2 regions of the Faecalibacterium sp. An192 genome follow, and region 1 is predicted to be linked to the other one. Evidence: a T-box and tRNA genes for the amino acid it is inferred to sense, from the RefSeq annotation. Region 1 holds a T-box; the other holds one or more tRNA genes.
The links. The T-box of region 1 lies ahead of tyrS (tyrosine--tRNA ligase). A T-box ahead of a tRNA ligase gene usually reads a tRNA of that ligase, here a tRNA-Tyr.
Positions count from the first base shown of each region.

Region 2: it encodes a tRNA-Tyr, which carries the amino acid that the T-box ahead of tyrS (tyrosine--tRNA ligase) is inferred to sense. The anticodon was not compared.

Region 1 is NZ_NFKB01000004.1:60,052-74,456, reverse strand. Features, by position in the region: gene radA (DNA repair protein RadA) at 1-78, opposite strand, end outside; gene B5F27_RS02505 (hypothetical protein) at 140-817, opposite strand; gene B5F27_RS02500 (TIGR04086 family membrane protein) at 978-1,373, opposite strand; gene yajC (preprotein translocase subunit YajC) at 1,433-1,744, opposite strand; gene tgt (tRNA guanosine(34) transglycosylase Tgt) at 1,847-2,992, opposite strand; gene B5F27_RS02485 (sugar O-acetyltransferase) at 3,239-3,859, shown strand; gene queA (tRNA preQ1(34) S-adenosylmethionine ribosyltransferase-isomerase QueA) at 3,910-4,938, opposite strand; gene asd (aspartate-semialdehyde dehydrogenase) at 5,116-6,201, shown strand; gene dapA (4-hydroxy-tetrahydrodipicolinate synthase) at 6,247-7,137, shown strand; gene dapB (4-hydroxy-tetrahydrodipicolinate reductase) at 7,213-7,971, shown strand; gene B5F27_RS02460 (CapA family protein) at 8,029-9,309, shown strand; gene B5F27_RS02455 (ACT domain-containing protein) at 9,375-9,842, shown strand; gene B5F27_RS02450 (PTS glucose transporter subunit IIA) at 10,044-10,571, shown strand; gene tyrS (tyrosine--tRNA ligase) at 10,809-12,029, opposite strand; T-box leader at 12,101-12,360, opposite strand; gene recN (DNA repair protein RecN) at 12,508-14,181, opposite strand; gene B5F27_RS02435 (arginine repressor) at 14,204-14,405, opposite strand, start outside.
Region 2 is NZ_NFKB01000014.1:18,991-33,395, forward strand. Features, by position in the region: gene B5F27_RS06275 (cellobiose phosphorylase) at 1-1,781, shown strand, start outside; gene B5F27_RS06280 (glycosyl hydrolase family 65 protein) at 1,834-4,245, shown strand; gene B5F27_RS06285 (AraC family transcriptional regulator) at 4,316-5,110, opposite strand; gene B5F27_RS06290 (relaxase/mobilization nuclease domain-containing protein) at 5,976-7,382, shown strand; gene B5F27_RS06295 (ParB N-terminal domain-containing protein) at 7,360-8,316, shown strand; gene B5F27_RS06300 (hypothetical protein) at 8,523-8,819, shown strand; gene B5F27_RS06305 (hypothetical protein) at 8,841-9,122, opposite strand; tRNA gene B5F27_RS06310 (tRNA-Tyr) at 9,302-9,386, opposite strand; gene B5F27_RS06315 (sodium ion-translocating decarboxylase subunit beta) at 9,838-10,971, shown strand; gene B5F27_RS06320 (OadG-related small transporter subunit) at 11,049-11,171, shown strand; gene B5F27_RS06325 (patatin family protein) at 11,232-12,095, opposite strand; gene B5F27_RS06330 (xanthine phosphoribosyltransferase) at 12,382-12,975, shown strand; gene B5F27_RS06335 (UvrD-helicase domain-containing protein) at 13,034-14,405, opposite strand, start outside.

The sequences.
Region 1 (14,405 bases):
GCATCGGCCCATCCAGCGGGGGCTTGTCTCACCGCAGTTGGAGCAGACATAGACGGTTTTCAGTTTGGGCTCTTTCATCTTGCAACTTCTCCTGACTCTTTTTACGTTATAATACCACGGCATGGGCAGACCTGCAAGCTCAGCCGGCCAGGCGATTTCCCACTTGATGAGCCAGGCAGACCAAGGCTGTCGATACACCGCAAATCGGCACAAACAAAACATTCAAAACCAGATACTGGCCCAGCAGACGCCGCGCGCCGGACCCCGCCGCAAGGTTCTTTCTTCCAAAGGCGGCGCGCTGCAGCCGGCCGCTGACCCCAAGCGCCGATGCACCGAACAGACATAGGCAAGTCACGGCGGCAGCGGTGGGAATTCCTGTGATAAACAGGCCAAACAAAGCGCTCTGCCATCCCGATTCCAAGAACAGGCGCAGCTCAATGACTCCCATTCCCATCCCAAAAAGCATGGCAAAGAGGTAAATCATCACCGGGCCGATGGCGGACAGACCCAGCATCAGCAAAATGGTCGCGCCCCCGGCCACGGTCAAATATTCTGCCCCAAACAGTGTCCAGACTGCCTTTGGCTCGTCCAGCGTGAAAAGTCCCGACCAGTTATCCAGATAGACCGACAGCGCATCCAGTTCGCCGCTGCGGCTGAGTCCCAGGACCACCCCCGACATCAGTGCGCCAAAGAGATACGACGCCGCCAGGGCGACGCAGTCCCGGGAAAGTTTTTTGCCCCGCATCCCGGCGGGACGTTCTGCCCGGCGGGGCAAGTCCGCCACCGGATGCGAACTTTTTTCAGGCACAGGCTCCATTGTTTGGGGCTTCTGCGGCGTGGAGGCAGAAGATTCCACCTGAGCCGGTATGGCGAGCGATTTTTCGGCTGATTCCCGATAGACCCACATACAACTTGTCCTCCCGTCCGAAGCCGGCCGATTGGACCGGCCCCGGAGTTTTCTCTGTGTACAGCTGCGTTCAGTGATGACGTTTCTTCCCGGTGCAAAGCATTCCTGCATAACCGCCCAGAGCCCCCATCAAAACCAGAAGCCCCAGCCGCACCAGCTGTTCCGCATCGGGTGTGCTGTCGTTGGACAGCTGAAGTCCCAGCAAAGTCACGGCATACAGAATGCCCAGCATTCCGCCCCAGAGCAGTCCCCGGCTTTTTTGAAGCAGAGCCAGCAGCCAGCTGCCCAGAAAACTCCCTGCGCAGATGGCCGCTGTAGCCAGTGGGCCGGCTGCGGACAGCCCCAGGCCGCGTGCCACCATCAGCGATGCAAACGCCGCCCCGCAGCCGACGGCGGCCGCGCAGCCCACCGCAAAAGCAGCCACCAAATGAATGGGTGCAGACAAACGAATGGTATTTCCAGACATAAAAACGCGCCTCCCTGCACTACTCTATGCAGGAAGGCGCGCTGGATATGCTTGGGAACTTATTTCTTGGAGGAAGTGGCGGGAGCGTTGTCCATGTTCAGCTTTTCCACCGAGCCGATGGCGGTCTTGGTGAAGCGAATCTTGACGCGGTCGCTGCCGGTCTCCAGGACGAAGGTGTCGTCCTTGATGGCAACAACGCGGCCAATGACACCGCCGATGGTGGTCACCTGATCACCAATCTCAAGGCTGTTGCGCATGGCGGCGTCCTTCTTCTCCTGCTTCTTCTGGGGACGGTAGATCATGAAGTAGAGCAGAACCACCATCAGTGCGAGGGTAAAAAACAAGCTGAGATAGCTTTCTGTGCCGGTCATTGTAAAATTCTCCTCTCGAATTTCGTTTATCGTTATTATACCGGTTTATACGTCTGGATGCAAGGCCAAAAGCGCAAATCGTGCAAAAAAGCACCAGCTCTTTTAGATACGGGTATCCAGCAGCTTGACATACTTGTCGTGGAACTGGGTAAAGGTGCCGGCGTCCAGCTCATCCCGGATGCGTTCCATCAGGTGATTGTAGAACCAGAGGTTGTGCATGACAGCCAGACGCATGCCCAGCAGTTCCTCCGCCTTGAACAGGTGGCGGATATAGGCGCGGGAATAATTCCGGCAGGCCGGGCAGCCGCAGGCCGGGTCGATGGGGCGCTCGTCCCGCTCGTATTTGGCGTTCTTGATGTTGATGATGCCGCCCCAGGTGTTCAGATGGCCGTGACGGGCGTTGCGGCTGGGCATCACGCAGTCAAACAGATCCACGCCGCGGGAGACCGCCTCAATGATGTTGCCAGGGGTACCCACTCCCATCAGGTAGCGGATTTTGTCCTTGGGCATATAGGGCTCCACCTTGCTGATGATGTCGTACATCACCTCAGCCGGTTCACCCACAGCCAGGCCGCCGATGGCGTAGCCGTCCAGGTTCATGTCGGCGATCTGCTTCATGTGCTCCACCCGCAGATCCGGGAAGGTGCAGCCCTGGTTGATGCCGAACAGAAGCTGGTCCGGATTGACCGCCTTGCCTTCGTGCTTGAGGCGGGCCATCTCGGCCTGGCAGCGGGCCAGCCAGCGGACGGTCCGGTCGCAGCTGGCCTTGGAGTAGGAGTGCTGGGCCGGATTCTCGACACACTCATCAAAGGCCATGGCGATGGTGGAGCCCAGATTGGCCTGAATCCGCATGCTCTCCTCCGGACCCATGAAGATCCGGTGGCCGTCCAGATGGGAGGCAAAGGTGACGCCTTCCTCGGTGATCTTGCGAAGCTTGGCCAGGCTGAACACCTGGAATCCGCCGCTGTCGGTCAGGATGGGGCCGTTCCAGCGGGTGAACTTGTGCAGGCCGCCCAGATCGGCCACCAGCTGGTCCCCCGGACGCAGATGCAGGTGGTAGGTGTTGCAGAGCATGACCTGTGCGCCGATCTGTTTCAGATCATGGGCGGACAGGCCGCCCTTGATGGCGCCGGCCGTGGCTACGTTCTGGAAAGCGGGGGTCTGAACGGTGCCGTGAACGGTGCGGAACTCGCCCCGCCGGGCGGCGTGCTCTTGTTTCAAGAGACGGAATGTGGTGAGTGATGCCATGTGTTGTAATTCCTTTCTTATGCGCAGAGAACAGCTGCGCGCTCCTGCAGGCAGTGCTGCATCAGATGCATACTGAAATATTATACCTTCTGCGCGGCTTTTTTTCAACTGCAGAGCCGGCATTTTTGCATGTTTTTCCCATTTGGATGATGCCCCTGTTTTACCATGAAAAAGGGCTGGCAAATCCGCCGCCTTTCTCTTATAATAGAGCCGTACAAACGCCACACAACAGGGAGGGCACATCCAATGACTGAACGTGAAAAGATGCACACCACCGACTTGTATCTGCCGGGCGACCCCGACATTGTCAAAGAGCAGACCGCCTGTCTGGATAAGCTCTACGACTTCAATCAGACCCGTCCCACCGAAATGGAGAAGCGCACCGCCATGCTGCGGGAGATGTTCGCCGAAATCGGCGAGGACTGCTACATCGAGCCGCCGCTCCACGCCAACTTTGGCGGGCGCCATGTCCACTTTGGCCGGAATGTCTACGCCAACTTCAACCTGACTCTGGTGGACGACACCCATATTTATGTGGGCGACTACACCATGCTGGCTCCCAACGTGATACTGGCCACCGCCGGGCATCCCATTCTCCCCCAGCTGCGGGAAAAGAGTTATCAGTATAATGCCCCGGTCCGCATCGGCCGAAACTGCTGGCTGGGCGCCGGGGTCATCGTTCTGCCTGGGGTCACTATCGGGGACAACACCGTTGTGGGCGCAGGCAGCGTGGTCACCAAGGACCTGCCCGCCAACGTTCTTGCGGTAGGCACGCCCTGCCGCGTCGTGCGTGAGATCGGCGAACACGACCGGACCTACTATTTCCAGAATCGCACCATTGACCCAGCCCTGCTGAAGGATCTCTGAGCAAAACAAAAACCCGGGCGCATCGGCGTCCGGGTCAAGGATGGACTAAATTAGAGAATCAGCATGGCGTCACCAAAGGAGAAGAAGCGGTACTTCTCCTCCACAGCCACCTTGTAGGCAGCCATGGTCTTGTCGTAGCCATAGAAGGCCGACACCAGCATGATGAGGGTGCTCTCGGGCAGATGGAAATTGGTGATGAGGCCGTCAATGCAGTGAAACTCCACACCCGGGTACAGGAAAATACTGGTGTTGCCGCTGCAGGGCTTGATCTCGCCATATTTGGCGGCCACCGCCTCCAGAGTGCGGCAGCTGGTGGTGCCCACCGCAATCACCCGATGCCCGGCGGCTTTGGTCTCCTGAATCCGGCGGGCGGTCTCCTCGCTGATGGAGTACCATTCACTGTGCATCTTGTGGTCGGTGATTTCATCCTCCTGAACGGGGCGGAAAGTCCCCAGGCCCACGTGCAGGGTTACCTCGGCAATGCCTACCCCCTTGGCGCGGAGAGCATCCATCAGCTCCGGGGTGAAGTGCAGGCCGGCGGTGGGAGCCGCCGCGCTGCCCAGTTCCTTGGCATAGACAGTCTGGTACTGGCTCTGGTCCTCCAGCTGCTTGGTGATATAGGGCGGCAGAGGCATCTTGCCAAATTCGTCCAGTTTTTCGTAGAGGGTCTCGGTGTCATAGTGGAAGGTAACCAGCTTGTTGCCGTCCTCCATGGTCTCGTCCACCGTGGCCGTCAGGGTGCCGTCTCCAAAGGTGATGACGTTGCCGGGGTGCATCCGCTTGCCGGGTTTTGCCAGGCACTCCCACTGATCTCCCTTGACCTGGCGCAGGAGCAAAAGCTCACAAACTGCGCCGGTGGGCTGCTTTACGCCCACGATTCGGGCCGGAAGAACCTTGGAATTGTTCACGACCAGCAAGTCCCCCGGCATAAGATAATCCGGGAGGTCATGGAATATACGGTGCTCCATGGCGTCATTGTCCCGGTGGAGAACCAGCAGCCGGGCTGCGTCCCGGGGACTGACAGGCTCCTGGGCAATGAGCTCTTTGGGTAAATCGTACCAAAAATCTTTTTTCAACATGGGATGTATTCGCCTTTCCAGTGGGTTGACACGGAAGCCGTATCAATGATATCATAAGTTTTATACAACTGGTCTTTATTATATTGCAACACAATCCGGTTTGCAAGCCGCCGAGGCATCTAATTCGGCAAATGAAGCAAAATTTCGATCCGGGTTTGAAAGGAAAGGTGCTTGGAAATGAATAAGCAGTCTTATAAGGTAGGCATCGTTGGTGCCACCGGCATGGTCGGCCAGCGGTTTGTGACGCTGCTGGAGAATCATCCCTGGTTCAAATTGACCGTTGTAGCGGCATCCGACCGCAGCGCGGGCAAAACCTATGAGGACGCCGTGGGCAGCCGCTGGGCCATGACCTGCCCCATGCCCGAAAGCGTCAAGAAGATGGTCGTCCAGGACGCCTCGGAAGTTGAGAAAATCGCCAGCCAGGTGGACTTTATCTTCTGTGCCGTCAACATGCCCAAGAACGAGATCAAGGCACTGGAGGAGGCCTACGCCAAGGCCGAGTGCCCTGTGGTCTCCAACAACAGCGCCAACCGCGGCACCCCCGACGTGCCCATGGTGGTGCCTGAGATCAACGCCGACCACATCGAGATCATTCCCGCCCAGCGCAAGCGTCTGGGCACCAAGCGCGGCTTCATCGCTGTCAAGTCCAACTGCAGCCTGCAGAGCTATGTGCCCGCCTTCCATCCCCTGATGAAGGACTTCGGCGTCAGCAAGGCGCTGGTCTGCACCTATCAGGCCATTTCGGGCGCCGGCAAAACCTTCGACCGGATGCCGGAGATCATCGACAACGTGATCCCCTACATTGGCGGCGAGGAGGAAAAGAGCGAGCAGGAGCCCCTCAAGCTGTGGGGCCACATTGAGGGCGACCGGATCGTCAACGCCGAAAAGCCTGTCATCACCGCCCAGTGCTTCCGTGTGCCCGTCTCGGACGGCCACACCGCCGCAGTCTTTGTCAGCTTTGAGAAGAAGCCCACCAAGGAGCAGATCCTGGAGGCATGGAAGAACTTCCGCGGCCCCGCTCAGGAGCTCAACCTGCCCAGCGCACCCAAGCAGTTCCTGCACTACTTCGAGGAGAACGACCGTCCCCAGCCCAAGCTGGACCGCGACACCGAGCACGGTATGGCTGTCTGCATCGGCCGCCTGCGTGAGGATACCCTCTTCGATTACAAGTTCGCCTGCATGAGCCACAACACCCTGCGCGGTGCTGCCGGCGGCGGTGTGCTGCTGGCCGAGCTGCTGGCCGCCAAGGGCTATCTCGACTAAATGCAAATTCATTTTTCATAACTGCAAAAGGAGAGTCTTGTTATGATGAAGAAGCCTGTTTTTACAGGTGCGGGTGTGGCCATCATTACACCCATGCACCAGGACGGCAGCATCAACTTTGAGGTGCTGGGGCAGATTCTGGAGGATCAGATTGCCCGCGGCACCGACGCCATTGTAATCTGCGGCACCACCGGCGAATGCTCCACCCTCATCGATCAGGAGCAGCTGTCTGCCATCAAGTTCACGGTGGATACCGTGGCCCATCGTGTGCCTGTGATTGCAGGCGCAGGCTCCAATGATACCGCTCACGGCTGCGCACTGGCAGCCGGGGCCGCCGCCTGCGGCGCAGATGCCCTGCTGATGGTCACCCCTTATTATAACAAGACCAGCCAGGCCGGCCTGGTGGCCCACTTCACCGCCATGGCAGAGGCCGGCGGCATTCCGGTGATTGTCTACAACGTGCCTTCCCGCACCGGTGTCAACATCAAGCCGGAGACCGCCAAGAAGCTCAGCGAGCATCCTCTCATCAACGGCATCAAGGAAGCATCGGGCAACATCTCTCAGGTAGCCCAGATTGCCGCCCTCTGCGGTGATTCTTTGAACATCTACTCGGGCAACGACGATCAGGTCCTGCCTCTGCTGTCTCTGGGCGGCAAGGGCGTCATCAGCGTTGTGTCCAATGTGGCCCCCACGCTGGTGCACGATTGCTGCCAGGCCTGGTTCGACGGCGATACCGACAAGGCCCGCCGCCTCCAGCTGGAGATTCTGTCTCTGTGCGACGCCATGTTCTGTGACGTCAACCCCATCCCGGTCAAGTACGCCATGAACCTGCTGGGCTGGGAGGCCGGCGCATGCCGTCTGCCCCTGGTGGAGCCCGGCGATGCTCAGAAAGTCAAGATTGAGCAGGCTCTGCGTGAGCATGGTCTGCTGTCATAACAAACACAGCAAATGCCCGGAGAGTCTATGGAGTCCCGGGCATTTGCCTCATCAAACAGAAAGGAATCACGAAATATGACGGATATTGTCATTCAAGGCATCGGCGGCCGGATGGGCCATGTCCTCTGCGATATGATTGCCCAGCGAGAGGACTGCCGCGTGGTGGCGGGCATCGACCTGCACGCCGGCGAGCAGAACGGCATCCCTGTGGTCAGCAATCCCGAAGATCTGGCCGGCCGCGGCGATGTCATCATCGACTTCAGTTCCCCCGCTGCGGTGGAGAAGATTCTCCCCTACTGCGAGGCCCACAAGGTGCCCATCGTTCTGTGCACCACCGGCATGTCGGATGAACTGAACCTGAAGATTGTTCAGCTGTCCCGCAGCGTCCCCGTCTTTAAGAGCGCCAATATGTCCCTGGGCATCAATCTGCTGGCCGAGCTGTGCAAGCGGGCATCCGCCATCCTGGGCAGCGCTTACGACGTGGAAATCATTGAGCAGCATCATCACAACAAGCTGGACGCTCCCAGCGGCACCGCGCTGATGCTGGCCGACGCCGTCAACGAGGAGAACAACGGCGCCTATCACTATGTCTACGACCGCTCGTCGGTGCGGGCCAAACGCGATCCCATGGAAATCGGGATCAGCTCGGTGCGCGGCGGCAGCATCGTGGGCGATCACGAGGTGCTGTTCTGTGGGCCGGACGAAGTCATCACCCTCAAGCACACCGCCTATTCCCGCAGCGTGTTTGCCAACGGCGCCATCAATGCGGCGATCTACCTGGCCAAGAAGGAGCCGGGCCTGTACAATATGAGCGATCTGATCTCTGAGCGCTGATGGCCCGGCGGCTTCAGCCGCGCAAGCCGGAAGCTTTTCCGGCAGGAGAACAAGACCATGAGCAATCATTCTTCCAGACCTTCCGAGGGGCAGCACGCCCCTCACTCCGCATCATCTTCCCGCAGCCGCCTTCCCTATTGGTGTGTCCTGGTAGCCCTCCTGGCGGCTTTGGGATTCTGTTTCGGATTCGGCGGCTTTCAGTCGGATGCCCCCACCACGACCGAACCGGAAGCATCCAGCATTCTGCCTCCGGAGCCAGAGCCGGAACCCGAGCCCCAGCCCGTGGTGCAGACGGTGGACTTCTCCGCCACAGGCGACAACCTGATCCACGCAAAAATCTATCAGCAAGCCGCTGAGCGGGCGGTGGGCGATGCGCAGTACAGCTTCGACTACTGCTACCAGAACCTGGTCCCCTTCTACAGCGGCTGCGATGTGAACTGGATCAACCAGGAAACTCTCTGCACCGATGAGCTGGAACCCTCCACGTATCCCTGCTTCTCCACTCCGGGCGACTGTGCCCGGGCACTGTACCGGGCAGGCATTCGGGTGTTCAGCCTCTCCAACAACCACACCTATGACAAAGGCACCAGCGGCATTGCCGCAACCCTCCGGTTTTGGGCGTCCATGCCGGATGATGTGGTGACCACCGGTCTGTGGCGGGGCGAGGCGGACTATGGCTACATCCCGGTGCACACGGTGAACGGCATTACCATCGCCTATCTGTCCTACACAGAGCACACCAACGGCATCCCCCGCAAGGATTCCATGGAGGCCAACATCATCTACACCAACCAGACCGATGTTATTGAGCAGCAGGTCAAAAAGGCTGCCGAGCTGGCAGACTTTGTGGTGGTAGGCACCCACTGGGGTGTCGAGGACAGCCACACCGTCACCGAGGCGCAGCAGACTCTGGCTCAGCAGCTGGCAGACTGGGGCGCTGATGTAGTGGTAGGCACCCATCCCCATGTGGTGCAGAATGCAGAGTGGCGGACTGCAGCCGACGGACGCCCGGTCTTTGTGGCCTACTCTCTGGGCAACTTCCTCAGCACCCAGAGCAAAAAAGACCAGCTGATCGGCACCATCCTCACCCTGCGGTTCCAAAAGACCACCGATCCCGACGGCACCGTCACCCTGGAACTGCTGGACCCCAAGCTTCACCCCACCGTCACCCACTACGGGCCCAGCAAATCCGAGGTCCGCACCTACCTCTATCGGGATTATACCCCTGAGTTGGCCAATGCCCACGGCGTACGAGCCAACTACAGCGACTTCAACTACGATTACATCCGAGCTACCGTAGAAAAGTACATTGATCCGGCGTTTTTGGATTTCACCTAAACGCATCACACCCGTGTAAAGCACAATCACTTTACGCCTCTTTGCAGGCAGAATGGAGCGTAATTATGTACGGAGTATCGAAAATCAGCGTCGAGCCCGGCGTCATGATGATTAGTGTGCAGGATGCAGCATTCAGCGCTGACAGCCTGGCACGGTATCTCAAGATTTTTGCGGACATCGGCATCGTCGTGGACATGATCAGCCAGAGCGCCCCTCACGGCACCCAGCTGGACTTCAGCTTCACGGCTTCCAGCAATGACCTTCCCCTGGTGATGAAGGCCATTTCCACCGCACAGCTGACCCCCGGCTCCAAGGCCGCTCCCCTCATCAGCGTGGGCTATTCCAAGCTGAATCTGTTCGGCGAGGAGATGGTCACCAGCTGCGGCGTGGCTGCGCGGGCTCTGAGCGCCCTGGCCTCTGCCGGTATTGAAGTGCATCTGATCACCACCAGCGATCTGGATATTTCTCTGCTGGTCCGCAGCGAAAACGAGGACGCCGCCTATGAGGCTCTGCGCCAGGCCTACGAGCTGTAAAACAGTCGCCGGCTTGTCAATGGTTGATTTTTACAAAAAAATCCACATTCTTTTAGGCTGATTCACGAAATCTAAATCTTATGGCCTTTTCTGCTGTAAATCACTGAAAAATGTGGTAGAATTGCATATGAAATAAGCTGTTTTCCGGATGAATCATATCATCCATACAGCAAATCCGGCAATGATAAGGAGAAAAGCTTTATGGGATTCTTTTCCAATCTATTCCACAAAAAAGAGGCTGCACCCGCACCCGCTGCAAAACCCGCCGCACCTGCCGGCGATAAGATCATCTACTCCCCCCTGGAAGGCGAAATGCGCATTCTGAGCGAGATCGATGACCCCGTCTTCTCCAGCGAGGCTCTGGGCAAGGGCTGCGCCATCGAGCCTTCCAAAGGCGAAGTGGTGGCTCCTTTTGACGGCACCATCGAGCAGGTCGCCGAGACCAGCCACGCTGTGGGCATGATGGGCGACAACGGCATCGAAATTCTGATCCATGTGGGCATGGACACCGTCGAGCTCAAGGGCAAGGGCTATGAGCCCAAGGTCAAGGTCGGCGACAAGGTCAAGAAGGGCCAGTTGCTGCTGAAGTTTGATATGGCTGCCATCTCGGCCGCAGGCTACAAGCTGACCACTCCGGTGGTTGTCACCAACACCGACGACTTCACCAGCGTCGAGCCCATCGCAACCGGCAAGGTTACCCAGGGACAGGATGTTGTCCTGGTTAAATAAGGCTTCCTTGTGGTGTAGGGATCTTGCATTGTGGAGGCGGGGCTTTTCGGAGCCCCGCTTCCCGCATGTCATCCCCCGTCCATAGGTTCCAGCAAGCGGCGTCTCCCCTGCCCATCTGCGGCCGGGGCAAGACGCCGCTTCTTTCATGATGCAAAGAAAAAGAGGAATCCATCCTGCACTTTTGAGGCACAGGACAGATTCCTCTTTTATGATTTTTATGGTCGCAGCGGCTTACGCTTACAGGGTGATCTTGTGGTAGACCTTCTTGCCCTTCTTGATCACCAGGCCCTCGGCCAGCTGATCAGAAGTGAAGCTGCCGGTGGGAGCAGCCACCTTCTCACCGTTGACCAGGACACCGCCCTGGGTCACCAGACGGCGAGCCTCACCATTGGAGGAGGCCAGACCAGCCTTGACCATCAGGGTCAGGATGCCGATGCTGCCGTCGGTTAGGTCCTCAGCCGAGAGAACGGTGGTGGGCATATGCTCGGTGTCGGCGGCGTTGCCGCTGAACAGAGCGCGGGCGGCATCCTGGGCCTTCTCGGCCTCTTCCTTGCCGTGGACCATGCTGGTCAGCTCGTAGGCCAGGATCTCCTTGGCCTCGTTCAGCTTCTGATCCTTCCAGGTGCTCATCTCATCGATCTGCTCCAGCGGCAGGAAGGTCAGCATGCGGATGCACTTCATGACATCTGCATCGCCCACATTCCGCCAGTACTGATAGAACTCGAAGGGACTGGTCTTGTTGGGATCCAGCCAGACGGCATTGCCAGCGGTCTTGCCCATCTTCTTGCCCTGAGAGTCGGTCAGCAGGGTGATGGTCATGGCGTAGGCGTCCTTGCCCAGCTTGCGGCGGATCAGCTCGGTGCCACCCAGCATGTTGCTCCACTGATCATCGCCACCAAACTGCATGTTGCAGCCGTAGTGCTGGAACATGTAGTAGAAGTCGTAGCTCTGCATGATCATGTAGTTGAATTCCAGGAAGGACAGGCCCTTCTCCATGCGCTGCTTGTAGCACTCAGCACGCAGCATGTTGTTCACCGAGAAGCAGGCGCCCACCTCACGCAGCAGCTCAATGTAGTTCAGCTTGAGCAGCCAGTCGGCATTGTTCAGCATCAGGGCCTTGCCCTCGCTGAAATCAATGAAACGCTCCATCTGCTTCTTGAAGCAGGCAGCGTTGTGGTCGATGTCCTCTTTGGTCAGCATCTTGCGCATATCGGTGCGGCCCGAGGGGTCGCCGATCATGGTGGTGCCGCCGCCAATCAGAGCGATGGGCTTGTTGCCGGCCATCTGCAGACGCTTCATCAGGGTCAGGGCCATAAAGTGGCCAGCGGTCAGGCTGTCGGCGGTGCAGTCAAAGCCGATGTAGAACGTGGCTTTGCCCTCGTTGATGACGTCGATGATCTCCTCATCGGTGATCTGGGCCACCAGGCCGCGGGCCTTCAGTTCGTCGTAGAGTTTCATGAAAACATACCTCCTGTGTCTCACTTCGGGCAGAGGGCAAAAAGAAACACCCCCCGCCAACCTTAAAATTGGCAGAGGGCGAGAAATTCGCGGTACCACCTCTGTTTGCTGCCCCCTCACGGATGACAGCCTCACAAGTGCAACCCCCTCAGAGTATGGGAGTACACTCTGCGTCTGTAACGCTCGCACGCGGCGGGGCCTACTGAGATAGCATCTGTTCAGCCTGCAGCTCCGGGAGGTAGTTCGCCTGCGGCTCTGCACGCCCCTTTCACCAACCGGAGCCTCTCTGGGCAGAGCGCATCAGGGTACTTGTTCCCATCAACGCCTTTACAATTGTTAATTGTAAAGGAACTATTCGAAAATGTCAAGAGGTAAAATGACCGTTTTGTTTTTTGAGCACAAACAAAAAGAGTGACCCTCCCAAAGGGGCCACTCATTGGCTTCCGTTTTCCCTCTTATGCGGAGGCGCGGGAATTCCTCATTTTGCTTCCTGCTCCGCCAGGGCCAGCATCTCCCGGGCATTGGCGCGGGAAAGTTCGGTCACATGGTCGCCCGAGATCAGATGGGCCAGGGCGTCCACCCTGCCCTCAGTATCCAGAGGCATCACCTGGGTGTAGGCCCGATCCCCTTCCACCCGCTTTTGAATCAGCATATGGCAGTCAGCCAAAGCTGCGATCTGCGCGGTATGGGTGATGCAGAGAATTTGATGGCCTTTGGCACTTTGCCGCAGAACCTGTCCAATTTTTCCTGCCGCCTTGCCCGAGACGCCGCTGTCAATCTCATCGTAAATGACGGTGGGAACGGCATCCCGGTCGGCCAGAGCATTTTTGATGGCCAGGGTGATGCGGCTCAGCTCACCGCCCGATGCAATCTTGGACAAAGGCTTGGGCGGCTCACCGGGGTTGGTGGCAATGTAAAACTCAAGGCTGTCCTGGCCGTGGCTGGCAAGCGGCCCCCGGCTATGGCGGAGGCTCAGCCGGACCCCCGGCATGTTCAAAAAGTCCAGAGTATCCGAAATGCGGCGGTTCAAATCTTCAAAGGCCCGCAGGCGGGTCTGGGTCAAAATTTCGGCCGCCTCCCGCGCCAGACCATAAAGCCGCAGCTTCTCGGCCTGAAGGCGCTGGTGGTGTTCCTCGGAGAACTGGATGCGTTCCAGCTCCTCCCGCGCCTTTTCTCCAAAGGCCAGAACATCCTCCACCGTGTCGCCATATTTCCGTTTTAGCTTATAGATCAGATCCAGCCGCTGCTCGATTTCATCCAATTCGCCGTCGTTGCTCTCGTAGTCCTCCAGACGGGAGGCCAGATCGGCGGACAGGTCCTTGGCGGTATAATACAAATCCAGCAGCTGGCCGGCCCCATCCGCCAGACTTTCATCCAGCTGGGCGACCGTGTCCATGGCATTGGAGGCCTCTCCCAGCAGGTCTACCCCGCCGGCGGCCTCATCACCGCCCGAAAGAGCCGCATAAGCCCGGGCAATCTGTTCCCGAATGGTGGACGCATTGGCCAGAACCTTCCGGCGGCTTTCGAGGCTTTCCTCCTCGCCGGCGGTCAGGGCCGCGTCGTCAATTTCATTGACCTGATACTGGAGCAGATCGGTCTTGCGGCGCTTTTCCTCCTCATCGGTGATGAGGCTGTCCAGCTCCCGCTTGACGGCGATCAGCTCCTTGTAAATTTTGTAATAGTTCTGAAACTCGGTGCGGTTCTGGGCGTAATCGTCCAAAATTCCCTCGTGGTGCGCCGGGTTGAGCAGGCCCACTGAGTCATGCTGGCCGTTGATGTTAATCAGCCCGCCGCACAGTTCCCGCAGGATGGCCGCCGTGGCGGGCATCCCGTTGATGCGGCAATTGCTCTTTCCCTCGGCTGTGATTTCACGGGTCAGGAGCAGTTCTTCACTGCGCTCATACCCCGCTTTTTCCAGGCTGTCCTGGACGGCGGCGGGCACCTCCTCAAAGGCTGCGCGGATCACCGCCTTGGAAGCTCCGGCCCGCACCAGCTCCCGGGAAGTTCGATTGCCCAGGATGGCGTTGATGGAATCGATCAGGATTGACTTGCCTGCGCCGGTCTCGCCGGTCAGCACGTTCAGCCCTTTTTCAAAGTGGACATCGGCCTTCTGGATAACGGCCACATTTTCAATCTGCAAGCTGCTCAGCATTTCAATGCCTCATCTTCCACTTTTACTTGCGCACAATATAGCGTTCCAGCTCGGCGCTGATGTTTTTGGCGTCCCGCTCGGAGCGGACCAGCACCAAAAACGTGTCGTCACCCGAAAGCGATCCCACCACATTTTTCCACTGCATCGAGTCGAACACCTGGCAGGCCGCATTGGCCATGCCGGAGTAGCACTTGATCATCACAATATGGCCGGCATAGTCCACC
Region 2 (14,405 bases), on a different contig from region 1:
TGCAGGCCGTGCTGGATGAGACCCGCAGCTACTGGAAAGAGAAGGTCAATGTCTCTTTCCGCACCGGAGACCCGGACTTTGACAACCTGATGAAATGGGTTTGTTTCCAGCCCTTCCTGCGGCGGCTCTTCGGCTGCTCCTTCCTCCCCCACCATGACTACGGCCGGGGCGGCCGGGGCTGGCGGGATCTGTGGCAGGACTGTCTGTCCCTGCTGCTGATGGAACCCGGGGACGTGGGCCGGATGATTGAGAAAAATTTCGGCGGCGTCCGGATCGACGGCACCAACGCCACCATCATTGGGGCCGGCGACGGCAATTTCATCGCCGACCGCAACGGCATCGCCCGGGTCTGGATGGACCATGCCCTCTGGCCCCAGATGACCACCAAGCTCTACATCGACCAGACCGGCGATGTGGAAATCCTCAACCGGCAGGCACCTTATTTTAAGGACGCTCAGGCTGTGCGCGGCACCCAAATCGACGCCGAATACCAGCCGGAGCAGGGCGGCTGGCAGCGGACCAGCCAGGGCGAAGTCTACACCGGCACCATCCTGGAGCATCTGCTGATCGAGCAGCTGGCCGCTTTCTATGAAGTCGGCGAACACAACATCTGCCGTCTTCGGGGCGCCGACTGGAACGACGCGCTGGACATGGCGGCTGAGCGGGGAGAAAGCGTCGCCTTCACCTGCGCCTATGCCGGCAACCTGCGGGAGCTGGCCGGGATGATTCGGCTTCTGGAAAAGACCACCGGGTCCAAAACCACCCAGGTGCTGGAAGAGCTGCTGGTTTTGTGCGGCGACCAGACCGAAACCTTTGACGACGCCCGGGCCAAGCAAACCATTCTGACCCAGTACGCAGCCCGCTGCGCCCATCAGATCAGCGGCAAGCGGGTGGAAGTGTGCCTGTCGGATCTGGCCGACAGCCTGGAGCAAAAGGCAGACTGGCTCACCGGCTGGCTCCGGAAACACGAGTGGATCGACGCCGGCACGGCGGAGGGCTGGTACAACAGCTACTATGACAATCACGGCCGTGCGGTGGAAGGCATCTTCCCCGAGGGCGTGCGGATGATGCTGACCGGCCAGGTCTTCGCCATCATGGGCGGCGTGGCCACCGACCAGCAGATCCGGCGGATCACAGCCAGCGCTGACCACTATCTCTACCGGAGGGAAATCGGCGGCTACCGGCTGAACACCGATTTTCATGAGCAGAAATTCGACCTAGGCCGGATGTTCGGCTTTGCCTATGGTGAAAAAGAAAACGGGGCGGTCTTCTCCCATATGGCGGTGATGTATGCCAACGCCCTGTACCGCCGGGGTTTTGTGCAGGAGGGCTGGAAGGCTCTCAAGACTCTGGCAGACACCGCCCTGGACTTTGACACCAGCCGCATCTATCCCGGCATCCCGGAATATTTCCGGGCCGACGGCCGGGGGATGTATCACTATCTGACCGGCGCCGCCAGCTGGTACATGATGACCATGATCACCCAGGTTTTCGGCGTCCGGGGCGAAGCAGGCGACCTCCTGCTCCAGCCCAAACTCACCGCGGCCCAGTTTGACGCCGAGGGCAGTGCCTCGGTCCATGTGACCTTTGCAGGGCGGCGGCTGGAAATCCGCTGCCAGAATCCCGGGCGGCTGGAATACGGGCAGTACCGGGTTCAGAAAGTCCTCTGCGGCGACGCTGAGCTGTGTGCAGGCAGCTGTGACAGCGTCATCATCCCCCGCCGGGTGATCGAGGCTCTGCCCGCCGAGCAGAAACAGGTTTTCACTGTATATCTGGGATAAAACAGGCAGGAATGATTTTTTGATAACGCCCAAAAGGCAGAAAGCAACGAGTATGAGATACGGATATTTTGATGACAAAGCCCGCGAATATGTGATCGATCGCCCCGACACCCCAGCCCCCTGGGTCAACTATCTGGGGTCGCCGGCCTACGGCGCCATCATCTCCAACAACGCCGGCGGCTACAGCTTCGAGCGGTCGGGTGCCAACGGCCGGATTCTCCGGTATGTGTTCAACCAGTTTGACCAGCCGGGCCGGTATATCTATCTGCGGGATGACGACAGCGGGGACTTTTGGTCCGCCTCCTGGCAGCCGGTGGCCAAGGACCTGAACGACTACCAGGTCAAGTGCTGCCACGGCATGGGCTATACCCGGATGGAGGCCAGCTATGCAGGCATCTCCTCCAAGGCTGTCTACTATGTGCCTCAGGGCAAAGCCTATGAGGTATGGGCCCTCACCGTCACCAATGACTCGGACCGGGACCGCAGCCTGACCCTGACAGGCTATGCTGAGTTCACCAACCACAGCAACTACGAGCAGGATCAGGTCAACCTCCAGTATTCCCTCTTCATCGGCCGGACTGTGTTTGAAGGCAACCGGATCACCCAGCAGATCCATGGCAACCTGGACGCCCTGGCCCAGGGAGAAGATGTGGATGACAAGACGGTAACCGAGCGGTTTTTCGGCCTGGCCGGTGCGCCGGTCTCCTCCTACTGCGGGGACAAGACCGCCTTCCTGGGGGCTTACCATGGCTACGGCAACCCTCAGGGGGTGGCAGCCGGAGATCTGGGCAACGTGGAAAGCTACAACGAGAACAGCTGCGGCGCCCTCTCCTGCAAGGTGAAGCTGGCCCCCGGCGAAAGCAAAACCATCCTGTTTGCAACCGGCATGAAACCCTCGGCCGAGGCCGCCGCCATCCTGGCAGGCTATGCCGACCCCGCCGCCCGGGTTCAGCAGGAGGTAGACGCCCTCAAGGCTGAATGGTACAGCCGGTTCAGCCACCTGCAGGTGGAGACCCCCGACCCCGCCTTCAACACCATGCTGAACACCTGGAACGCCTATAACTGCTTCATCACCTTTATTTGGTCCCGGGCTGCCTCCCTGATTTACTGCGGCCTGCGCAACGGCTACGGCTACCGTGACACAGTCCAGGATATCCAGGGCATCATCCATCTGGAGCCGGAGATGGCCTGCGAGAAAATCCGCTTCATGCTGTCGGCCCAGGTGGACAACGGCGGCGGCCTGCCCCTGGTCAAGTTCACCCACAACCCCGGCCATGAGGACACCCCCGACGATCCCTCCTATGTGAAGGAAACCGGTCATCCCGCCTACCGGGCCGATGATGCTCTGTGGCTCTTCCCCACCGTCTACAAATATGTGGCTGAGAGCGGCAATCTCGCCTTCCTGGACGAGGTGATCCCCTTTGCCAACAAGGATCAAGGGACTGTCTACGAGCACCTCAAGCGGGCGGTGGAATTTTCTCTCAACCACCTGGGACCCCACGGCCTGCCCGCCGGCCTGTATGCCGACTGGAACGACTGCCTGCGGCTGGGCGCCAACGGCGAGTCGGCTTTTGTGGCCTTCCAGTTCTATTACGCCATGCGGATTCTGCGGCAGTTCGCCGCACATCGCGGCGCCGACCAGGATGTCCGCTGGCTGGATGAGAAGCTGGCGGAATACCACAGCCGCATCCAGGAGCTGTGCTGGGACGGCGACCGGTTCATCCGGGGCTTCACCGAGGCCGGCGAGCAGATCGGCGAAGCTGCCGCACCCGAGGCCAACTTCTGGCTGAACCCCCAGAGCTGGGCCGTCATCAGCGGGCTGGCAGATCCGCACCAGGCGGATACCGTCATGGAGGGGGTCAGCCAGCGGCTGAACACTGCATACGGCGCGGTTTTGATGGACCCGCCCTACCACGCCCACGCTTTTGACGGCGCACTGGCCGTGATTTACAACCCCGGCACCAAGGAAAATGCCGGCATCTTCTCCCAGTCCCAGGGCTGGCTGATCCTGGCCGAGGCCCTGTGCGGCCACGGAGAGCGGGCTTTCGGCTACTTCACCGAGAACGCCCCTGCCGCCCAGAATGACCGGGCCGAAATCCGCCATCTGGAACCTTACTGCTACGGGCAGTTCACCGAAGGGCCGGCCAGCAAACACTTCGGCCGTTCTCAGGTCCACTGGCTCACCGGCACTGCCTCCACTGTGATGGTGGGCTGTGTGGAAGGCATTCTGGGCCTGCGGCCGGATCTGGACGGCCTGCGCCTGGCCCCCGCCATTCCCAAAGAGTGGGACGCCTTCACCATGGAAAAAGACTTCCGTGGCCATCGGCTTCACATCCGTGTGGAGAACCCCGGCCATCGTGAATCCGGCTGCCGCAGCCTGACCCTCAACGGCCAGGCCATGCCGGACAACTACATTCCCGCTTCCGCCCTTCAGGACGAAAACAACATTATCCTCACCATGTGATCCACAAAAAAGACCGCCGGGTGCTGCCTCTGGGGAGAAGGCAGCACCCGGCGGTGCTTTTGTTTTCAGATCAGGTGGTCAGACCGACGCCGTTCCCGGCGAGATCCGGGCGGGGAGACTCTGCCCCCCATTCCACCATATAGTAGGTGTCACGGTATTTCTTGGGGGTCATCCCCACCACCTCCCGGAATTGCTGGATAAAATGGCTCTGGGAGGAAAAAGAAAGCCGGTTGGCAATGTCAATCATCGAGTCGTTGCTGAACCGCAGCAAATTCTTGGCCATGTCGATTTTTCGGTTGCGTATGTAGGAGCTAACCGAAATCCCAGTTTCCTTTTTAAACAGCCGCGACAAATAACTGGCGGACACGCCCAAAGCATCTGCCAGATCTTCAATGGTGATTCGCTCCTTGATATGGGCGTAGATGTATTCCTTGCAGGCATTGATGTGCTTGGAGTTGGTGTTGCTGTGGTGGTAACGGCGCATCTTCTCGGTGTAGTCCATCACCATCTCGTCGTGCAGGTGCTTGATCTCGTCAGCGGTATGGATATCGTCCAGCTTCTGGATATAAAAATCGCTCAGCCGGAATGCCTGTTCCAGCTCCATGCCGTGCTGGCGGCACATCCGCGTTACCATGGCTGTGGTGACCACGAAATGATATTTCAGGTTGGTAATGGGGTCCCTGGACAAAACGCCAACCCCTTCTGTATCCATAAAGCGGCCCTGTTCGCAATTTTTTCGGACAGCATCCACATCGCCGTTGGCCACGGCACGGTAGAACAAAAATTCCTCGCTGGGTTCACGGTGCTCCATCTCATCGATGTCATCGTTAGCCTCGATTACAAGCCATTCATCTTTGTAACTCATTGCCGCATCTCCTTGAACCGCTTCTTGCTGTTCTGCTTAAAATCCCGCGTTCATGGAATCTTATTATGGTCAAATATACTATAACACAGCAGAGAAAACTTCTCAAGTTCTTAAAGATAGATCTTATCGCCGAATCTTGATTCGGTAAATACCTGAAAGCTGTTATGCGTTCACCAATGGAAGCCCAAAGTTTCTATTCTGTCCAACGGATTAAATCTATTCTTGTAGGATTTTCCAAATCGTTCGACATATCGTTGACATTTGCATTTTTCAGTGATACCCTGTTCCTCAACAAAGCCGCTTTACTCAACGAAAGCTACTACATTGCTTTGTTTGTCCGCTCCGCAGCTTCACCAAACTGTTTTGCCGCCATCCACCCACGACAAAATCTTTTGGTGCTGTGGAGCCTTTTTCTTTTCGAGAGACTTGCAGCCGGACAACCGGCTCGCAATTCTTCATACGTACCTTGACAACTTTATCAGCCGTCCGGACTGGATACAGCGCCATGACCCCGCAGAAATGCGGGCGAGCCTGACAACGCCGCTGCAAAACAGGGGCAGGAACTTAATTCGGATGAGAACGGCAACCCCACCAAGCAGGAGACACTGTGCACTTCCCTACTTTGACCGATTGGAGACCGTTTTGAAATAAAAATTTTCAAAATGGCGGAAAAAGTAAAAGCAAGTATCGACCCGTGGCCACAATTTCACAAATTGAAATGGATGCCGCACGCTCCGGTCGTACTTGTTGGGGAGTGCCTTCCCCAAACCCTGCTCATTTCGCGCTCTGCGCGTTCTTCGGCTGCGCCGCACCATACATAGCTCCCCACATTCGATGGGAGCTAGTCAAACGACAAGGAGGTACAATGACCAACACCAACACTCGTTCGACTAGACACAAAACTCAGCACAGCGGCACACCGAGGAAAACGCAGCTCATCAAGTTCAGAGTCACCCCAGAAGAAAAGCGGGACCTGGAGATCATGTGCGAGATTCTCCATGTCAACATGTCCACCCTGCTTCGCCGCTGCTTACGCACCAAACCCATCAAGCAAACCATTGTTGTCACCGGCGGCGGAGAAGATGCACTGAAACTTCTTCACATTGTCATCGGCAGCGTCCGGGTGCGGGAGATTCCCCGCCAGCCCTATATGGAAAAGCCCTGTGACTGGAAGGAGGGCATAAAGCATCGCTGCACGGCCGCGATGCTCCGGCACCTGCGGGTCGAGACCATGGAGCTTTGCCAGGGGGCCGGACTCTACCAGATCGATCTGCTGAACGGCACTGGTGAACGGATTACAGAACGGGAATACTGGGCGCTGCGGCGCGGCCAGCGCCGCCTCGACCACGCCAACCAGAAGGCAGCCGCTTCCGGTCAGCCCATCCGGCAAACCAAATATGAAACCGAGAAAGCAGCCCTTCGTCGGCAAATCCGTTCTGTTCTGGCCAAGGTTACCAGCTTGGAGGAATTTTCCACTCAGCTTTTGCAGGAGTATGGCGTCACGGTTCGTGAAAGCCGCGGCCGGTTCAGTTACCTCACCGCCGGCCGCACCAAGCCCATCTCCTCCCGCAAGCTGGGCGATGATTTTTCCAAAGATAAAGTTCTGGCTGTTCTCGCAGAGAATGCCGAACGAAAGAAAACCGCCAAACTCTACAGTTCTGATCCTCACCCCGACTGCATCAGCCGCCTGATTGACATTCAGGCCAAGCTGGCCGCAGGCAAGGGCGCAGGCTACGAGCACTGGGCCAAGATTTTCAATCTCAAACAGCTGGCAAAATCTATAGCGCTTTTCACCCGGTACAACCTGAACAGCGAGGAAGAACTGGACGCCCGCGTAACTGAACTTCAGGAAAAACGAGACGAGAGTCTCAAGGTGGTGAAAGACCTGGAAAACCGCATCAAGTCCAACCGGGAACTGAGCCACCATGTTTCATCCTATCTCCAGAACCGGAAGTTTGCCCAGCAGGTCAAGACTGCAAAAAAACCGGAAGTCTTTCGGGAACAGCACCGCGCCGAACTGACAGCTTACCAAGCGGCAGCCGCCTATTTTAAAGCCCAAAAAATCACCAAGCTGCCAAGCCTGAAACAACTGGAAGCGGAACGCGAACAGCTAATCTCGGAAAAAGCCCAGTTCTATGAGTCGTATCGTGAAGCAAAAAAGGCATGGATAGAACTCAGCACCGCACAGCAAAATCTGTTGTCGACCCTCCATCGAAAGGATCGCCACCAGGTACAGGAAGGAGGGCTGCATGACACAGACATTGCACATTGACCCTGAATTCAAGGCACAGATTCCACCCCTGACCCAGGATGAACGCAAACAGCTGGAGGAAAACATTTTGGCCGAGGGCGAGCTGTTGGCTCCGATCCTTGTTTGGAACGGCACCATTGTGGACGGACACAACCGCTATGAAATTCTGCAAAGCCACCCGGAAATCCCATGCATTGTCCGTAACTTGGAGCTGGAAACAAGAGATGAAGTCCTCGTCTGGATTTGCAAACATCAACTTGGCCGTCGGAACCTGACCCCAGAACAGAAAAAGTTTCTGATGGGCAAGCAGTACGACGCCGAAAAGCAGGCTGATGGATTTCATGGAAACCAGCACACGCGCCCGGTCCCGTCTGCCGGTGCTCAAAATGAACACAAGCAGACCGCTGAGAAAACCTGTGAACGGATCGCGCGGGAAAACCATATCAGCGCCAGCGCTGTCCGTCGGGCGGCACTGTTCGCCGCAGGCGTGGACCTCGCAGAGGAGTTGTGTCCCGGCATCCGGCGGCAGGTCCTTTCGGGTGATTTGAAGGCGCCGGACGCACTCTTTGAGCGTTTGGCCAAGGCCAGGCCGGCGGATTATGACGCCCTTCTGGAGCAGATCAAGAACCCTCAGTCCAGGGCAAAGCCTGCCGCCAAGCAGAAATTATTTCAAACGGAGAAAAGTGCATCAAGCGAGCCGTCATTGGCACCACCCCCAGGCGAGAGGAAGTCAGTCCTTGAAGAAACCTCCTCCATTTACGGTCAGCTTGCCAACGCCGTTGCTTCTATGCAGGAAAGCTGGGAGACCATCTTCAAACAAACGCCCACACTGCTTACCGACTCAGAACAGAGAAAAGCTGTGCAGGCTATTCTGGAAAAGCATCTTGCCTATCTGGCTGCGTTGGGTTTTAGCCTGTCAGAAGTGCTAGGGTCAGAACAAGAACAATCGGCGTAGTTTTTCATTCTGTCCAGCTCCGTTAGGGTGGGATTGAGGTGGGCTGGTTTATACTTCCTTTAAAAACTTGGGAGAAAATGCCGGATGGGGCACGTGTTTTGTGTTCCTGCTTGTAAAATTTACCGGCTTTCAAAGTATGAACGTCGGCTTTTCCACACGGGGCTTCAAAGCTTCCGATCAACTGGGTGTGTGGACCAGAATAGGAGGTGTCGTTGAATAAGAAAAAAGCTGTAAACAACTCTTCTTACCCGGACGAAGTCATCGAGCGACTGGCCCGATGTTTTTATCCGGCGATTCTGGAAAGCTTCAACAATGAAGAAGACCAGAAAGCATTTGCCGCATGGCAGGCAGAGCAGGCCCGCTGCCCGGCAAAAGAAAATCAGGACGTTCCCAACGGGGAACGCCCTGACATCCATACACAGCTTTTTTCAAGTTGGGTGCGTCCTTCGGGACGCACCCTTTTTTTATTTTTCAACCAAGAAGAACGAATCAGACTATTCTAGCTCTTCGACGTATCCGTACAATCAGCAATCCACCCACTCCATTTCCTGTTCGACTTCCCAAAAAGTCTTTCCATCAAAAATAGGGGCAATTTGAAACTCTTCCTGTCCTTCAGTGATAGACGAACCGTTATATTCCCAAACATAGCCTTCTTTAGCAGGATCTATTTGGAAAATTTCCATATGGACAGTGTTTTCATTGGGCATATATCCCTGAAACCAATACTTTTTACCTTTATAGATAAACACGGTATCCTGGCATGTGGAAATTCTATCTATAAATTCATTTGTACTTCCGTTTATCATCTTATCTTAATCCCCTTGGAAATTCCTCATCCTTTTCTTTCATAAACATCTTTTTCAAACCGAAATGAAATAAATCAATCTCTCTGCGCTTTTGGAGAGATGCCTTGGTTCAATTCGCCCAGGAAAATGAAAAATCCGAACCCTTCTCCTACAGGAAAAAGGTTCGGATTTTTCTGATTTGGTGGGCGCGGGTGGATTCGAACCACCGAAGCATTAAGCAGCAGATTTACAGTCTGTCCCCATTGGCCACTCGGGAACACGCCCATATTCATTTTCGCGGTGTCCGTTTCGTTTGCCGGACGACTCGTTTATTTTACCACAGGTGAAGCGCCTTGTCAAGAGTTTTTTCAGATTTCTTTTGGATTTCTGTCGGAACCCTTTGGGAAGACATTTGACTCTCCCCCTGCGCTGCCGTAGTTTTCCGGACCGCTTGCTTATTTTATCACCGAAGGCAGATTTTGTCAACGGGTATTTTTCGGTTTTTTGCCCAGGCCCCTTTCCGCCGACAAAATCCTGTTTTCTCTTGTGTTTTTTCAGGCTGTACTTTATAATAATGTCAGCGGCGACAAGGTTGGACGAGGGGTTTTATCTCCCCCCGCGGGCATCTGCCTGGACGGTAGCGGCTGACGGGTCTTTTTTGTTGTGCAAAAACAGCCGTCCGTTCCCAGCCTTCGCCGCGGTCCGCTCAAACCGTGAAGGAGGTATTTTGGAAACAATGAATTTTCTCGAACAATTCCTGGAGCTGTTCTCGAACTTCGGGAACCTGAATTGGCAGATGCTGGTGATGTGGGTCGTCGGCGGTCTGCTGATCTATCTGGCCATTGCCAAAAAAATGGAGCCCAGCCTGCTGCTGCCCATGGGCTTCGGCACCATTCTCGTCAACCTGCCCCTGTCGGGCGCCATCACCCAGGGCGACACCGAAGGCCCCCTGTCGGTTCTGTTTGAGGCAGGCATGTCCAACGAACTGTTCCCCCTGCTGCTGTTCATCGGCATCGGCGCCATGATCGACTTCGGCCCCCTGCTGGAGAAACCCTGGCTGATGCTGTTCGGCGCTGCGGCCCAGTTCGGCATCTTCTTCACCCTGTGCATCGCGGGCCTGTTCTTCCCCCTGAAGGACGCCGCTTCCATCGCCATCATCGGCGCAGCCGATGGCCCCACCGCCATCTTCGTGGCCAACACCCTGATGTCCGACTATCTGGGACCCATCATGGTGGCCGCCTACAGCTACATGGCCCTGGTGCCCATCGTTCAGCCCCCTGTCATCCGCGCCCTGACCACCAAGAAGGAGCGCTGCATCCGCATGTCCTACCAGAAGGGCAGCGTCAGCCGCACCACCCGCATCCTGTTCCCTGTGGTGGTCACCATCCTGGCCGGCCTGGTGGCCCCCGCCAGCGTGGCTCTGGTAGGCTTCCTGATGTTCGGCAACCTGCTGCGTGAGTGCGGCGTCCTGAATTCCCTCAGCGAGACCGCCCAGAACGCCCTGGCCAACCTCATCACCATCCTGCTGGGCATGACCGTGGCCAGCCAGATGACCGCCGACAAGTTCGTCCGCCCCGACACCCTGCTGATCCTGGCTCTGGGCCTGTTCGCCTTTGTCTTTGACACCGCCGGCGGCGTCATCTTCGCCAAGGTTCTGAACATCTTCCTGCCCGAGGGCAAAAAGGTCAACCCCATGATCGGCGCAGCCGGCATTTCGGCTTTCCCCATGAGCGGCCGTGTGGTCAACCAGATGGGCCTAGCCGAGGACAACCAGAACTTCCTGCTGATGTACTCCATCAGCGTCAACGTCTCGGGTCAGATCGCTTCCGTCATCGCCGGCGGCCTGCTGCTGGCCCTGATGGGGGTCTGATCCTCCGTCCCGCTGTCCCGGCGCCTGCCTGCGGCGGGCCCGGCCTCTCCATGTTACCATAAGAAAGGGCTTTGCATATGAACTTCGCTTCCCTGTCCCAGACCCTGCCGATGATGCTGATCGGCATGGTGGGCATCTTTATCGTGATTGTGGCCATCATCCTGGTCATCACCCTGCTGGGCAAGCTGTCCAACCGGTAAGCAAACGCAAAAGAAATCCCGTGTCCCTTTGGGGGACACGGGATTTTTTCGTTTTGGATTTTACAGCTCCGCTTTGGCCCGCAGCAGGAAGGTCTGGATCTGGTCCAGCTGCTTTTCGGCCACGGCGCGGCCGGTGTCATAGACCCGCTGCAGCTCCCGGGGGTCCCGCTCCATGGCGCCGATCTCCAGGGGGATGGGCGGGCGGATCACATAGGCGTCGCCGGCCTCCTCCAGCATCGAGATATAGGACAGGGTCTCGTTGTAGCGCTCGTGGCGGTCGGCCGCCGCGGCCACAAAGGCCGGATAGCGGGCGTACCGTGCCCGGATGATGGGCAGGAACTTGGTTTTCTTTTTCTCAAAGCCCTTGGGCTGGGTCAGGATGATGAGGTTCTTTTTGTAGCCGATGGATTCCAGGAACCGCACCGGGATGGAGTCCGCAATCCCTCCGTCCAGCAGGCGGTGGGGTCCGATCTTTACCGTGCGGGCCGCCAGGGGCATGGAGGCGGAGGCCTGCATCCATTTCAGGTCCTCCTCGCTGCCGGTGCGGCACTTGTGATAGACGGGGTCGCCGGTCCGCAGCTCGGTGCACACCACAAAGAATTCCATCGGGGACGCCGCAAACGTCTCGGTGTCAAACGGGTCCAGCTTTTCCGGGATATCGTGGTAGCAGAACTGCTCGCTGTACAAGTCGCCTGTGTGCAGCAGGTTGTGCATACTGGCGTAGCGCTTGTCGTTGCAGTAGGCCAGATTGTAGCGGATAACCCGCCCGGGCTGGTGCGACTTGTAATTGCAGCCAAACACCGCCCCGGCCGAAACGCCCACCGCCCCGTCAAAGGTGACGTTGTGTTCCATCAAAACATCGGTGACGCCCGCTGTGAACATGCCGCGCATGGCGCCGCCTTCCAAAACCAATCCGGTTTTCATGATCTGCTCTCCCCCTCTGTGACGGCGGGCAGCCCCGCCGGCTGTCGTTGCGGCGGCGGGCCGTGTGAAGCCCCCGCCCGGAAAATGTTTTCTCCGTTGACCACAAGTATAATCAAAAACCGGCAAAAGTACAAGAGGCCCCCGCCCAAAAGGGGGCTGTAAAAAGGCGCGGTTTTTGTAAAATTTTCGCGCAAAAAGCTATTGCCACCCCTGCCTCAATCCGGTATACTGTTGTGTATTGAGAGAAGAAGTGAAACCGCCGTCAGGCGGAGGGAGGAACCAGGCCATGAAACTTTTGGAAGAGCGCATCCGCAAAGACGGCATCATCCGCGAGGGCGGAGTGCTGAAGGTCGACAGCTTCATCAACCACCAGATGGACATTCCCCTGTTCCGGGAGATGGCCCGGGAGTGGAAGCGGCTGTTCGCCGGCAAGCCCATCAACAAAGTCCTGACCATCGAGGCCAGCGGCATCGGCATTGCAGCCATTGTGGCCAGCGAGCTGAACGTGCCGGTGGTCTTTGCCAAGAAGGCCATGAGCATCAATCTGGACTATGACAACTACGAGACCCAGATCCAGTCCTTCACCCACAAGAAGATTTACAACGTGATTGTCTCCAAAAAGTTCCTGACCCCCAACGATCATGTTTTGATCGTGGACGACTTCCTCGCCAACGGCTGCGCCCTGATGGGCCTGCTGACCCTGGCCCAGGAGGCCGGCGCCACGGTGGAAGGCATCGGCATCGCCGTGGAAAAAGGCTTCCAGCCGGGCGGCGATCTGGTCCGCGCCCGGGGCATCCAGCTGGAGTCCCTGGCCATTGTGGAGTCCATGGACGCTGCCACCGGCGAAGTGGTCTTCCGTCCCCAGCCCCACCAGAGCTGAGAAATACAAAAAACTCCGTGTTTCCCCCAGAGGGAAGGCACGGAGTTTTCTTTTTGTCTCAGTCGGCGTCAATGAGGCGGCCCAGGGCGAAGGAATAGATCCCCTTATAGGTGACTTTGCGGGGTGCAAAGCGCTTTTCCACCGCCAGGGCGTAGAGGTTCAGCTGGGGGCGGTAGGCCGCCAGGAACTCGGCCTCGGTCTTGCCCCGGTCGGTCTTGTAGTCCAGCAGTTCCAGATGATCGGGGAACACCAGCAGGATATCCGCGATGCCCTGCACCAGCACCTGTTCCCCCCGGACGGCGGGGGGCATCTCCTCGGGGGCCTGGCCCTGGGCGGCCAGCACCGCCCCCGCCGGCAGAGCCGTGATGAAGGCGTACTCCCGCAGGACTTTTTCCGCCGCCAGCACCCGCCCGAAGGCCTCCCCCGAAAAGAACCGGGCCAGCCGGGCAATGTCCAGCTTTTGGGCGATTTCGGGGGCGGTGAGCCGGGCCGCAGTCTGGCGGTCCCGCTCGGCGGCCAGGGCCTGGTCCAGGGCCTGGCCGCCCTGCCGGGAAGGTCCGGCCAGCGCGTCGAAGTCAGCGTGCTCCATAAAGGCGTGGAGGGCGGTGCCCATCTCGGCGGCGGACAGGCCGTCCTTGGCCAGGAAGGCGGGCCGCTCCAACGTGACCTCCCCCGCCTTGTGGACAATACTGGTGACGCTGACCTTGGCGGGCACCGCCGCCAGCCCTGCCGCCGGGTACTGCCACGCAAAATTGTCCCGCAAAGCCGCCGCTAGGGCGGGGTCCGCCGGGACCGGGGCGGGAGGTTCCGGCGGGGCCACCGGCTGGGCCGGGTCGGGGATGGTCAGAGTAATGACGCTGTCGGTCCGGACAAAGGGCAGCTGCAGATCCCCCGCCTGCCGCCGCAGGGGGCCGCCGTTGGGATGAACCAGCAGCGCGGCCCGCAGCCATCCCGCAAAGGAATTGCACTGGCTGTACAGCACCGGGCCCGCATCCGCCGCCAGGAAGGCCGCGGCCTTTTCCAGGGGATTGGCCGTGCGGGTTATCCCCAGAGGCAGGGTCAGAATCAGACGGTCCTGGGCCCGGGTCAGGGCCACATACAGCAGCCGCATCTGTTCGCTGCGCATCTCCCGCTCGTGGACGGCGGCCAGGGCGGTATAGGCCGCCGTCTTGTACAGCTCGCCCCCCTCCTGCCGCAGCCGCAGGCCCGCGCCGTAGACCCGGTGGAGGAGCACCGGCTCCCGCAGGTCGGCGGCGTTGAACTTCCGGGCGGTGTCGGCCAGAAAGACCACCGGGAACTGCAAGCCCTTGGACCGGTGGATGGTCATAATGGTGACGCAGCCGGGCCGGGCGGCCCCGGGCACCGTGTCACCGGTCTCGCCGCCAGCGTCGCTGGCCGCCTCAATGGAGCGGACCAGGGCCGAAATGCCC